Regions from separate parts of the Citrobacter sp. C1 genome, predicted to be linked through region 1. Evidence: predicted binding sites of a transcription regulator. Region 1 holds the regulator's gene; the other holds the start of a gene.
The links. Region 1 encodes PhoB, which activates phosphate uptake and scavenging genes when phosphate is short. Its sites were predicted from a motif close to CTGTCATAAAACTGNCNNAT; they were not measured.
Positions count from the first base shown of each region.

Region 2: the regulator PhoB is predicted to act here: its motif matches at 1,693-1,712, upstream of phnC (phosphonate ABC transporter ATP-binding protein).

Region 1 covers NZ_CP115035.1:3,878,084-3,885,045, forward strand. The annotation lists gene proY (proline-specific permease ProY) at 1-1,250, opposite strand, end outside; gene brnQ (branched-chain amino acid transporter carrier protein BrnQ) at 1,332-2,651, opposite strand; gene phoR (phosphate regulon sensor histidine kinase PhoR) at 3,064-4,359, opposite strand; gene phoB (phosphate response regulator transcription factor PhoB) at 4,410-5,099, opposite strand; gene sbcD (exonuclease subunit SbcD) at 5,292-6,494, shown strand; gene sbcC (exonuclease subunit SbcC) at 6,491-6,962, shown strand, end outside.
Region 2 covers NZ_CP115035.1:4,598,948-4,605,909, reverse strand. The annotation lists gene phnD (phosphonate ABC transporter substrate-binding protein) at 1-838, opposite strand, end outside; gene phnC (phosphonate ABC transporter ATP-binding protein) at 862-1,650, opposite strand; gene yjdN (VOC family metalloprotein YjdN) at 1,783-2,232, opposite strand; gene IB214_RS22065 (zinc ribbon domain-containing protein YjdM) at 2,350-2,685, opposite strand; gene crfC (clamp-binding protein CrfC) at 3,237-5,591, shown strand; gene IB214_RS22055 (diguanylate cyclase regulator RdcB family protein) at 5,588-6,481, shown strand; gene kdgT (2-keto-3-deoxygluconate transporter) at 6,508-6,962, opposite strand, start outside.

The DNA.
Region 1 (6,962 bases):
CCGATAATAAAGACCAGGAAAATCAGGCCAATCACCGTCGTAACCACACCGCCCGGTACTTTAAACGTCAGTGCTTTGACCTCTTCCGGCGGCAGACGACGGCGGAAGGCAATCTGCGACAGCAGGATCATGATCCATACCCACACCGTGGCAAACGTCGCCAACGAGGCGATCACCAGGAAGATGTTCTCCGGCATGATGTAGTTGAGATACACCGCAAACAGCAGGGCAATGGTCATCACCATCACCGTCACCCACGGCACGCCGCGACGCGAGGTTTTGGCGAACATTTTCGGTGCACTTCCCTGCTCCGCCATACCGTGCAGCATACGGCCCACGCCAAAGACATCAGAGTTGATCGCCGACAGCGAGGCGGTCAGCACCACAAAGTTAAGGATACCTGCCGCAAAGGTAATGCCCATATGCTGGAACGTCAGAACAAAAGGACTCCCGTCGGTGCCCACCTGATTCCATGGGTAAATAGACATAATGACGAACAGCGTGCCCACGTAAAACACGAGGATTCGCATCGGCACGGAGTTAATTGCACGCGGGATCGACTCCTGCGGGTTCTTCGCTTCACCGGCAGTAATGCCGATGATTTCAATGCCACCATAGGCAAACATCACCATTTGCAGCGACATAATCATGCCCAACCAGCCGTTACTGAAGAACCCACCGTTGCTCCACAGGTTATGGATGCCGGTTGGTTGCCCACCGTTGCCGATCCCCCAAATGATGATGCCAAAACCGGCGACAATCATAATGATGATGGTGGCGACCTTAAAGAATGAGAACCAGAACTCCAGTTCGCCAAACACCTTCACACTCATCAGGTTGATGGCGCAGATAATCAGCACTACGCTCAGAACCCAAATCCAGTGCGGCACCGCCGGGAACCAGACGCCCATATAAATACCGAAGGCGGTCACGTCGGCAATAGCGACAATCAGGATTTCAAAACAGTAGGTCCAGCCGGTAATGTAGCCTGCCAACGGTCCGAGGTTTTCCTGCGCATAGCGCGAAAACGAGCTGGCTGCTGGGTTATGAACGGACATTTCGCCCAGCGCGCGCATGATAATGTACGCCGCCGCGCCGCCGATAATATAGGCCAACAACACGCTCGGCCCTGCCATTTTGATGGCATCGGCTGAGCCATAGAACAGCCCGGTACCAATTGCCGAACCTAATGCCATAAAGCGGATGTGCCGGGTGCTCAGCCCACGCTTTAGCTTGTTATTACTTTCCATCGATTCCTAACCTGTTAACACAATAAAAAAACCACGGGGCCATATTAATAGCCCCGTGGTTAAAACTTATTGTCAGTGATATTAGTGTGCGCTGGAGGTCACTTGTCGACCTGCTGCGCGGTCCCAAATTACGGCCAGGACCACCATCACGACTGTTGGCATCAACCACGCCAGACCTTGCTCTGCCAGCGGTAAACGCTGGGTCCAGGCTGGTAACACGTCGCCAATTGCAGAAGCTTTAATGCCATCAAGGATACCAAAAATCAGGCTGATAAACATCGCAGGTGCAATGACGCGGGAAGAATTATGCCACCATGAGCGGGTAAAGCTTAATACAACCAGTGCGATACAGGGCGGATAGATAGCCGTCAGGACCGGAATCGAGATCTGAATCAGGTGGCTCAGGCCGAGGTTTGACACCACCATCGAGAAGCCGCCAAGGATAAACACCAGCGTACGGTAAGACAGTGGAATGTACTGCGCAAAGAACTCAGCACACGCACAGGTCAGGCCAACCGCCGTCACCAGGCAAGCGATGAAAATCAACGCGGCCAGCAGCAGGCTACCTGCACCGCCGAAGGTGTGCTGAACATACGCATGCAGAATTGCCGCGCCGTTAGCAGACTGATCGACCAGAATCGCGCTGTCTGAACCCAGACGGAACAAGGCGAGGTACAGCAGCGTTAAGCCGACACCAGCCATCAAACCTGCCCAGACGGTATAACGTGTCAGTAGACGTGCTTCAGTAACGCCACGCGAACGCGCGGCGTTCACGATAACAATACCAAAGACCATCGCCCCCAGCGTATCCATCGTCAGATAGCCGTTCACGAAGCCGTTGGAAAACGCCGCAGTTTGATAGGCTTCCATGGCATTGCTGATCGGACCGGCAGGCCAGATAATCGCAGCAACAGACAGCACAACCAGCGCCAGAATTTTCAGCGGCGCGAGGAAATTCCCCACGGTATCCAGCAGTTTGCCCGGATAGAGCGACACCAGGATGACAATCGCGAAATAGACCACGCTGTAGATAAACAGCGGCAGCGCGGAGTCACCTGTCAGCGGGGCAATCCCCACTTCAAAGGAGACCGTTGCGGTACGCGGCGTTGCAAATAACGGCCCAACGGCCAGATAACAGACGGTAGCCAGTACTAAACCGGCCACTTTGCCGATCGGAGTGCTGAGGCTGTCTACACCACCGCCGACTTTCGCCAGCGCCACAACGGTGAGCACCGGCAGGCCAACAGCGGTAATCAGAAAGCCAAAAGCCGCAGTCCAGACGTGTTCGCCGGCCTGCAAACCAACCATTGGGGGGAAAATAATGTTACCTGCACCTACAAACAGTGCAAATGTCATAAATCCCAGTGCGATGATATCGCGCGATTTTAACTGATGGGTCATAAAGTCTTACAGCCTGTGGATGTGAATGTGGTGTTGTAAAGGTTAAATTTTTGCCCTTCCCTTTTGGGACGATACAGCGGCATTTTTAATCAATTCCAGCGGGAAATTCTCCCAGCCGGGCGCGGCGAAGAATAGTTTTTCGATTTACCGCGTAAATGCAGTCGGTATGACAGCACATGGTGCGCAATTTAAACGCTTATAACGTTTTAAAGCAAGGTGGGATCTAAAAACCAGAACAATATAGCGATATGAAAAATCCAGTTAGAACAAAACACCATTTCCGGGAAAAAGGTATGGGTAATAATGCGAACAAAAAACAATCAGACGTCGTAAAATTCAGGATGACTGTATTGACCCGCGTAAAAAAGCCAGCTTTCGCTGGCTTTTGGAAAGATAATCTTACGGATACGCCTCAATCGTTACTTTTGGCAAGTAAACGTTCCGCTAGCACAAAGCTAAACCGCGTCCCTTTGCCCGGCGTACTCTCGATATTCAATCGGCTGTCGTGATGATTTAAAGCATGCTTCACAATAGCCAGCCCCAGCCCGCTACCGCCCGTTTGCCGCGATCGCGCTTTATCCACGCGGTAGAAACGCTCGGTCAAACGAGGAATGTGCTCAGGCGCAATCCCTGGCCCATTATCTTCGACGCTGAACTCGGCTCCCGCCGTCGCCCGCTGCCAGCGCACGGTGATGTGCGTTCCCGCCGGCGTATGGTTCACCGCGTTATAGATAAGATTCGAGATTGCGCTACGCAGTTGCTCCTCGTTACCCATCACGCTCAGGCGATTATCCACGTCGAAGGTAAACGTGTGTTTATTCTGGCTCAGCGTTTGTGCTTCGTGCTCAGCCACGCGCAGTATCATCGGCACATCCACTTTTTCATTCTGCGGCAGTGTCGGTGCGGCTTCTATTTTCGATAGCGTCAGCAGCTGTTTCACCAGCCCTTCCATACGCTGCGTTTGCTCACGCATGGTATCCAGCGCTTTCTCTCGCGTTGCCCCTTCCAGGGGATGCTCCTGCATCATCTCCAGATAACCTTGCAGCACCGTCAGCGGCGTACGCAACTCGTGGCTGGCGTTGGCAAAGAAATTACGCCGCGCGCCTTCCAGTTGGTGCATCTGCGTGACATCGCGCGCCACCATCAGCAACTGCTTGTCGGTATACGGCATCACCCTAATTTCCAGATGCCGCCCGGTATTAAGTACCAAATTAATTGGCCGACTAAAGTCGCGCGTTTTCAGGTATGAGGTAAATTCCGGGTAGCGAAGCAGGTTAAGAATATTTTGCCCACTATCGTCCGGCCAACGCAGTCCCAGAACCTGCTGTGCCAGGCCGTTACACCAGAAAATCCCACCCTCTTCGGTGGTCAGTACCACCGCATCAGGCAGCGATTCAGCCCCGCTGCGAAAACGCTTAATCAGATTACCCAGTTCGCGGCGGCGTTTTTTGTTACGCAGTTGCATTTGATGCAGGCCGTAAAGCAGCGGTTCCCAACTGCCCCGCCCCGGCGGAGGCGTCATACTCCTGTCGACCCACAGCCACCAGGACAAACGCAGTAAATTCCAGAAATGCCAGATAAGCAGACCCGTTACCGATGCCAGTAAAAACCACGGCAGATAACCGAAAAAAGCACTAAGGATAAAAGCCGGAATGCAGCAAAGTATCAGCTCCAGTACCAGCCTTTTCCATGACAATCGTTCCAGCAAACGTCGCACTCCCTATACAACTTGATCTAATGGGCTATTTTCCGTGCCGGTCAGAAGCGGGTTGAAAAACGGTATCCCGTTCCGCGTACCGTCTGCACCATGCGATCGTGGCCGCTGTGCTCCAGCGCCTTACGCAAGCGGCGGATATGCACGTCAACCGTCCGGTCTTCTACGTACACGTTGGTGCCCCAGACATGATTAAGTAGTTGTTCGCGGCTGTAGACGCGCTCAGGATGAGTCATAAAGAAATGCAGCAGTTTGAACTCAGTTGGCCCCATATCCAGCGGTTCTTCGCCGGTCATTACACGATGCGAGGTGGGATCAAGGCTCAGCCCCTGCATCTCAATAACTTCTTCAACCGCCATTGGTGAAATACGACGCAGTACGGCTTTAATGCGCGCCACCAGCTCCTTCGGCGAAAACGGCTTGGTGATATAGTCATCCGCACCGGTTTCCAGCCCACGTACGCGATCTTCTTCATCACCTCTTGCCGTCAGCATCATCACCGGGATGTCCCGCGTCATCGCTTCACGTTTGAGGTGTTTAATGAACTGTAACCCCGAGCCACCGGGAAGCATCCAGTCAAGCAGGATAAGATCCGGCCAGGGTTCATTGAGTTGATTCACCGCACTGTCATAGTCTTCGGCTTCTACAGGTTGGAACCCGTTTTGCTCGAGCACGAAGCAGACCATTTCACGAATTGGAGCTTCATCTTCTACGACCAGAATACGTCTCGCCATGATTTGCCCTGTTTTAATTTAATCGTTCATACCCTCTATACGCCGCCATTATGCGTCAGATTTATGACAGATTTATGAAAAAGATAGTCCAGGCTTAACCAATGTTGTTGAATTATGACAGCCCGGAAACAAGATATTCACGCCATTGCAAGGGTATAATCCCCCTCATTGCTTTTTCGTCATGGAACTCGTATGCGCATCCTTCATACCTCAGACTGGCATCTGGGCCAAAACTTCTACAGCAAGAGCCGCGCCGCCGAGCATCAGGCCTTTCTTGACTGGCTGCTGGAGACCGCACAATCCCATCAGGTGGATGCCATTATTGTGGCAGGCGATATTTTTGATACCGGCTCACCGCCGAGCTATGCCCGCGAGATTTACAACCGCTTTGTCGTCAATTTGCAGCAAACAGGCTGCCACCTGGTGGTGCTGGCAGGCAACCATGACTCGGTCGCCACGCTTAATGAATCACGCGATATTTTGGCGTTTCTGAACACCACGGTGGTCGCCAGCGCAGGCCATGGACCGCAAATACTGAAACGCCGCGACGGCACGCCAGGCGCCGTGCTGTGCCCGATTCCCTTTTTACGCCCACGCGACATCATCACCAGCCAGGCGGGACTCACCGGCAGCGAAAAACAACAGCATTTGCTGGGGGCAATTACCGACTATTACCAGCAGCAGTACCTGGACGCCTGTGAACTGCGCGGTGAACGCAACCTGCCGATCATTGCAACCGGGCACCTGACGACCGTCGGTGCCAGCAAAAGTGACGCGGTACGTGACATTTATATTGGCACACTGGATGCCTTTCCGGCGCAGAATTTCCCGCCAGCAGATTACATCGCGTTGGGACATATTCACCGGGCGCAGGTCATCGGCGGAACAGAACATATTCGCTACTGTGGCTCGCCGATTGCCCTCAGTTTTGACGAATGTGGCAAAAGCAAAGGCGTGCATCTGGTGAGCTTCGAAGACGGCAAGCTACATACCGTCGACAATCTCACCGTACCGGTCACGCAGCCGCTGGCAGTATTGAAAGGCGATTTAGCCGCCATTACCGCCCAGCTTGAGCAATGGCGCGATGTAGAGCTGCAAACGCCCGTCTGGTTAGATATTGAAATCACCACCGACGATTACCTGCACGACATGCAGCGCAAAATTCAGGCGTTGACGGAAGACCTGCCGGTAGAGGTTCTGCTGGTGCGCCGCAGTCGGGAGCAGCGCGAGCGTATTATGGCCAATGAGCGGCGTGAAACGCTGAGCGAACTGAGCGTGACGGAAGTCTTTGACCGCCGTCTGGCGCTGGAGGAACTGGAAGCGCCGAGGCGGGAACGTCTTAATCAGCTGTTTAATGACACGTTACAGACGCTTGCCGGGGAGGCTGACGCATGAAAATTCTTAGCCTGCGCCTGAAAAACCTCAACTCCCTGAAAGGGGAATGGAAAGTCGATTTTACGGCAGAGCCTTTTGCCAGCAACGGTCTGTTTGCCATCACCGGGCCTACAGGGGCCGGAAAAACCACCCTGCTTGATGCGATTTGTCTCGCGCTGTACCACGAGACACCGCGCCTGAATACCGTATCACAGTCGCAAAACGACCTGATGACCCGCGACACCGCCGAGTGTCTGGCAGAGGTCGAGTTCGAAGTTAAAGGCGAAGCCTACCGCGCGTTCTGGAGCCAGAATCGGGCGCGTAATCAGCCTGACGGCAATCTGCAGGTCCCGCGCGTGGAACTTGCCCGCTGCGCCGACGGAAAAATCCTCGCCGATAAAATCAAAGATAAACTGGACATGACCGCCACGCTCACCGGGCTGGATTACGGACGGTTTACGCGTTCGATGCTGCTGTCGCAGGGGCAAT
Region 2 (6,962 bases), 720 kb from region 1:
GTTGCAGATCGCTGGAGGCACGGAACGGCGCCCAGCCCAGGCGTTCCAACGTGGCTTTCTCTTCCGGCGTTTTGCCATAACTCATGAAGAAGTCGTACACCTTGTCCTTGGTGGTTTCGGAGAGGTTTTTGCGCCAGACGATCGGATCGCCAGGGATCAGCGGCGATTTCCAGATCACCTTCAGTGCTTTCAATTTTTCCGGTGCGGAGGTTTTTAACTTGTCGAGGTTTTCGGTGTTGTTGGTGGCAACATCCACCTGCTTGTTGGCGACGGCCAGGGCGTTAGTTTCATGCCCGGCGTTAACGGTGCGCTTGAAGTCGCTGGCAGCAATGTTGTTTTTCGCGAAGACGTAGTAACCGGGGACGAGGTAGCCCGAGGTGGAGTTTGGATCGCCGTTGCCGAAGGTTAGATCCTTACGTTTGGCGATCAGATCGTTCAGGTTGTTGATCGGACTGTCTTTATTGACGATCAATACGCTCCAGTACCCCGGCGATCCGTCTGCTGCGACGGTCTGGGCGAAGACCTGTCCATTGGCGCGATCCACCGCTTCCATCGCCGAGAGGTTGCCGTACCAGGCGATATCGACTTTGTTAAAGCGCATGCCCTGGATGATCCCGGCGTAGTCCGGGGCGAAGAAGGCATTCACTTTTACGCCCAGCGATTTTTCCATGTCCTTCAGGAACGGTTCCCACTGTGGCTTCAGGTTTTGCTGTGATTCGGTCGAAATAATGCCAAAGTTCAGCGCTTTTTCCTGTTCTTCGGCATATGCCGGGCTTAAGAAGGTGCTGAGACTAAACATGCTGGTGAAGGCCAGTGCGGCAACTGTCTTATAACTCATTTCCATTCCTCATTGTGGGGATGTCAGGCAGCCTGTGCGTTCTGGTCGACGCGGTTCATGCTGCGGTAGAGATGGTCAAAACGATCGTTATCAAACTGCTGGCTGCTGCCGTCGTAGAAGACGTGTCCCTGGCGCAGCGCAACAATGCGTTCGCAGTAGCGCAGGGCGTAATCCACCTGATGCAGCGTGACCACGACGGTGATGCCGTCGGTCTGGTTAATGTCGCGCAGGGTGTCCATCACGATGCGTGCAGATTCCGGGTCCAGCGAGGCAATCGGCTCATCGGCGAGGATCACTTTTGCCTGTTGCATCAGGGCGCGGGCGATGGCGACGCGCTGCTGCTGTCCGCCGGAGAGCGTAGAAACGCGCTGGTAGGCAAAGTGCGCCATGCCAACGCGAGTCAGCGCCTGTAACGCCCGTTGCTTCTGCTGTGGCGTAAACCAGCTAAAACAGGTGCGCCAGAACGGCGTGCTGCCGAGGGCGCCAATCAGCACGTTCTCCAGCACGGTGAGACGGTTCACCAGATTGAACTGTTGGAAGATATAGCCCGTATGGGCACGGCTTTTGCGGATGTCACGCGCCAGTCGGCCTTCACGTTGTACCGTGCGGCCTAATAGCTCGACGTGGCTACCTGGCGATTTATCACCGGTAATCAACCCGCTTAAATGACGTAAAAGGGTGGATTTGCCGGAACCTGATGGCCCAAGCAGAGCCACCATCTCACCGGAATGGATAGTCAGATCAACCGCATTCAGCGCCTGATGATGATTGAATGATTTGGAGAGTTTCTCGACGCGAATAACCGTTTGCATGATGCGGCCTCCCTAAAAAAGTGGCCCCATCGTGGCGGATTAATGTGACATTTTCGTTAAGGGATGGTTACTCGAAGATGAAGAGTTGAGCGATATTTGATGACAGTACGGGAGGACAAGCCTCCCGTAGGATTACTCCGTGGGGGGCTGCTGTTGTTTGACGACGTTGATCATCCACGGCACACCGTACTGGTCGGTGACTTTACCGAAACCGTGCGCCCAGAATGTTTCCTGCCAGTCCATTTCGATTTGACCTGTTGCTGCCAGGTTGTCAAACCAGCGCTTCCCTTCGTTGACATCCTGCGTGTCGAGGACCAGCGTGAAGCCGGAGTAATGGGCTTTTCCCGTCGCGACGCCGTCGCTCATCATGATGTCGCTGCCCGCAACGCGCAGGTTGGCGTGGGCGATGGCGGTATCAGGGAATTTCATTCCAGAAGGGCAACCCTCTTCACTGTCCTGCGCCGACTGGGGCATTTCACCGAAGTTGATTTTGTAGAGCAGTTCTGCGCCCAGCGTCTGTTGGTAGTACGCAATGGCGTCAGCGCAGTTGCCTGCAAAAGAGATGTAGGGACTTAACGACATGATCTTTACCTCAGGTAAAAGAAGCCCGTTAAGTGTAGTTAGCGTAGGCCTGGTAAGCGAAGCGCCACCGGGCAATAAAAGCCGGATGGCGACTAACGCCTTATCCGGCCAACAAAATTAGTTCTTTTTCACAAACTCGGATTTCAGTTTCATCGGTCCGAATCCATCAATCTTGCAATCGATGTTGTGGTCGCCTTCCACCAGGCGGATGTTTTTCACTTTGGTACCGATCTTCAGCATGGAAGAGCTACCTTTGACCTTCAGATCTTTCACGACGGTTACGCTGTCGCCGTCGGCCAGCAGATTACCGTTAGCGTCTTTCACGATCAGTTCGTCGCCGTCATGCGCAGGTTCAGCATCGTTCCATTCGTGAGCGCATTCCGGGCAGATGAACATGCCGTTATCTTCGTAGGTGTATTCGGAGTTGCATTGTGGGCAGTGTGGTAATGACATGTGGATTTCCTCAAAAGTCAGCAGGGGCAAAAGCGCCCAAAAAATGGCAGATTGCCGAAAAAGGCCGCAATTATACATAAAATCCCTGCGGTTGTCGGGACTACTGACTGATTAAGCGCTGAGGCACGGCGCAGATAAAGGTCTCAATACCTGTACTTTCCACTACTTGCACGTTTGGCGGAATATTTTTTAAGGGAAATTGCTCCGCTTTGTTATTTAAGTTAAGGTGAGGCGAACCACCTGATATTCATTGATAACATGGCTCTCAGAATGGCTTAGTTATTGTAAGTGGATATCGCATCCCCCTTAATTTAGGTAGGGGAATTAAACTGGCATTTTTCAAAACTGAACTACTCTGTTTATCTTTCTTACTTATTACAGTAAGGGAGAGGCATCGGGCCAGCGGTTATAAAACAAATTTAATTTAATAATATCAATTAGTTATTTTGATTTTAATTATTTCCACACGTAATGATAAAAGCCGAAAATTCATAAATAAAAAGATTTGGCTGAATAAAAGTAAGATTATTTGCGTTAAGGAAAAATTTTCCATGTACACACAGACAATATATGAATTAAGTCAGGAAGCTGAACGCTTGCTGATGCTCTCTCTTGACCATCTCAGGCAGTTGAAAAAATTGCCGACGACGTCGTTGGATGATGTCGCGTTGAAAAAAGGTGAGCATAGCGGGCACGTACAGCCCCTGCATTTCACTGCGCGTGGCATGGATGTCCAGCAAGCAACGCTCAATAATGAGCTACGGAAGGTCACGCGTCTGGAAATGGTACTGGCCATTGTCGGCACGATGAAAGCGGGAAAGTCGACGACGATTAATGCGATTGTGGGGACGGAAGTGTTACCCAATCGTAATCGTCCGATGACGGCCCTGCCGACGCTGATCCGCCATACGCCAGGCCAGAAAGATCCGGTGTTGTATTTTTCTCATGTCGCGCCGATTGATGCCTTAATGAAAACCTTGCAGCAGCGTGTGCGCGAGTGCGATCGCCAGTCTCTTAGCCATGAGCTGGAAATTGATAAAGATATGAATACGCTGCTGCTACGTATTGAAAACGGTGTGGCGTTCGAGCGCACCTATTTAGGTGCCGAACCTATTTTCCAGTGCCTCAAGAGCCTGAACGATCTGGTGCGTCTGTCAAAAGCGCTGGAGGTTGATTTTCCTTTTTCTGCGTATGCCGCCATTGAGCATATTCCGGTGATTGAGATTGAGTTTGTGCATTTGGCCGGGCAGGAAAATTATCCGGGGCAGTTAACCCTGCTGGATACGCCGGGGCCGAATGAAGCCGGACAGCCGCACTTACAAAAGATGCTGAAGGAACAGCTGGCGCGGGCGTCTGCGGTACTGGCGGTGATGGACTATACCCAACTGAAGTCGATTTCGGATGAGGAAGTGCGCCAGGCGATCACCGCGGTGGGTAAATCGGTACCGCTGTATGCCCTGGTCAATAAATTCGATCAAAAAGACCGTAATAGCGATGATGAAGAGCAGGTGCGGGCGCTGATTTCTGGCACGTTGATGAAGGGCTGTATTACGCCTGAGCGTATTTATCCGGTGTCTTCCATGTGGGGGTATCTGGCGAACCGCGCACGTCATGAACTGATGACTCACGGGCGGCTGCCGGATCACCAGCAACAACGTTGGGTACAGGATTTTGCCGAAGCGGCGCTGGGTCGGCGTTGGCGTACCGCCGATCTGGATGATACCGAGCATATTCGGCATGCTGCCGATTTACTGTGGCAAGACTCGCTGTTTGAGCAGCCGATTCAGAATGTTATTTATGCCGCCTACGCGAATGCCTCGCTCTATGCGCTCCGCTCCGCGTCCCATAAGCTGTTGAACTATGCGCAAAGCGCACACGAATACCTTGAGTTTCGCTATCACGGATTAACGGTCGCGTGTGACAAGCTGCAGCTGAACATCGACCATATTGAAGAGGATATGCAGCAGATCCTGGTGGGTCAGGAGCAGGTCAGCGATGAGGTTAAACACGAAGTTGATCTGGCACTGGAGGCGACCACCGCGTTTCTCAATCAGCAGCAGGCTGAGATCCTGGGCAGTATCGATAGGCTGTTTGAAAAAGAAAGCGTGCTGAGGATGTCACGACACGGTATGGGGTCGGGCGTTGCGGCGGCGGAAATGGCCGGAGAAATGCTGGTGCTGCATGATGAAGGGCAAGCGAAAATTGTGTTAGATAAAATTCGTTCCGCCTGTGAAGTCGTCCTGCTGGCGGCACAGGAGAGTATCAGCCGCGATTTAGCCCTGCGCTTTGAGCAACTTGAGTCGACGTTGTCGCGGGCGTTAAATGACGCCATACGACCCATTGAGCAGCGGGTGAAAGAGGAGTTAAGCCATGCCGGATTCCGTGCCCGGATCCGCTTTCCGGCGTTTCATTCGGCGATGTTTAACTTCAATACCCGCCAGTTGTTTAACGAAGCGATTGAGCAGGATACGCCGTTGGATGAAGGCACATCCTCCGCGGGCGGAGTGCGGGATACGTTCTCACGTTGGCTGAATCAGCCGAACTGGGGATGGAATGATGATGTCGCCGCAAAAACGCGGTACCTGATAGATATCAACGCACTGCACAACAGCCTTGGGCAGTACGTTACGCTGTTTTGCCAACAAATTCGTAAAGCTTTAGTGGCGCAGGTCGATATTTCTGTTACGGCTGGCATGGCGACGTTTTTTGCCGATTTCTCGCTGTGTCTGACGCAATTGCAGGCGAGCCTGCGTGAGAGTCTGATCCTGCGTCAGCAAAATGAATCTGCTGTGAGCGCATTGAGTGAACAACTGCAGCACCGTATTACGATTGCGTCATGGATTTATGAAGACTCCCGCTTGCTACGTGATGATATCCATACCCTTTTTGCAGCTGAGCATACATGACTAACGTGTTACTGGAAGGCCCCGGGCGGGCGCTGGAGTGCGTCTACCCAAAGTTTATGGTCGATCTGGTTCAGGGAGATGAAACCAAACGTTCCGGCGGTTTTCTGCAACAGCAGCAGCGTCTGCGCGCGCGCCTGACGCAGGAAGTGTTATCCCAGACACAGCTGCAGGCGTGGGTTCTGGCGGGCGTCTCCAGCGAGAATCTGATGATGCGCCTGAAGCTGGTGGAAAAACTGGCGAGCATGATTGACCCCGGTCATCTGGCGCTGGTGCGTATTACCGAAGGATTGGCGTTCCTGCAAGAGACGGAACGTCCGCGCGGGCAATCCACGCCCGGCATTATGCAGCAGATCAATACGCTCTCCAGCTGGTTTAGCCAACGCAGTGCTTATAAAGAGAAGGCGCTGACGCAGCGTGGGCTGACCGTTCAGGCAGGTGAGCACAGCGAACAAATTTTTACCCGTTGGCGGGCGGGGGCGTATGACGGCTGGTCGCTGCCGGGGCGTTGTTTTGTCGCGCTGGAAGAGCTGCGCTGGGGCGCGTTTGGTGATGCTTGTCGGCTGGGCAATGCCGATGTGGTGGCGATGCTCAAAGATAATCTACGCACTATGGCGACCCAGTCGCTGGCGCACAGTGTGAATGCCGCACCCACCACGCGTCATTATTATCATCAATGGCTCAGTTCACCTACCGCAGGGGGATCACGCGAGCATAACGATATGCTGAGTTGGTTGGGCGACTGGTGTGATATGGAGCAGCATCCGGTGAGCGGGTCGGTGACGCAGCGTTGGCAAAATGTGGCGCTGGGGATGCCGCGACTGTGTTCGGCGAAGCGACTGGTGGATGCGATGGTTGAGGAGATTTTTGCACCGTCCCCTCGCAGAGGTTGAGAAGGGACGGTGAGTACGCGGCGGACTTAGTGGTGTAACGAGTCTGCCGGTGCGGTTGTCGATTCTGTGACGACCGGTGTTTTGTTAAAACGTTTGGCGTACAGGGCGGTGATAATCGGGACCAGAATCGCCGTGACAATCACGCTGGCGGCAACCAACGCGGTCGCGGAGGCGGCAACCGGTTCAAATGCCGGGTTAATCTGGGCGATAATGACCGGGTTTGCTACCGCAGCACCGGCTGCAGAAGACGCCGCTACGCCCGCCGTACCGTTCCCGCCACCAATCACACGGTCAGCAATAATCAGCGGGATACCGGTAATCACGATGACCGCGACACCCAGCAGGATACCCAGCAGACCGGTATCAACGATAACGCTCAGGTTAATGGTGTTCCCCAGTGCGAAACCGAAGAACGGAATCAGTACCGGCGTCGCTTTGCTGAAGAAAGTACGCAGGTCGTGATCCAGGTTACCCAACGTAA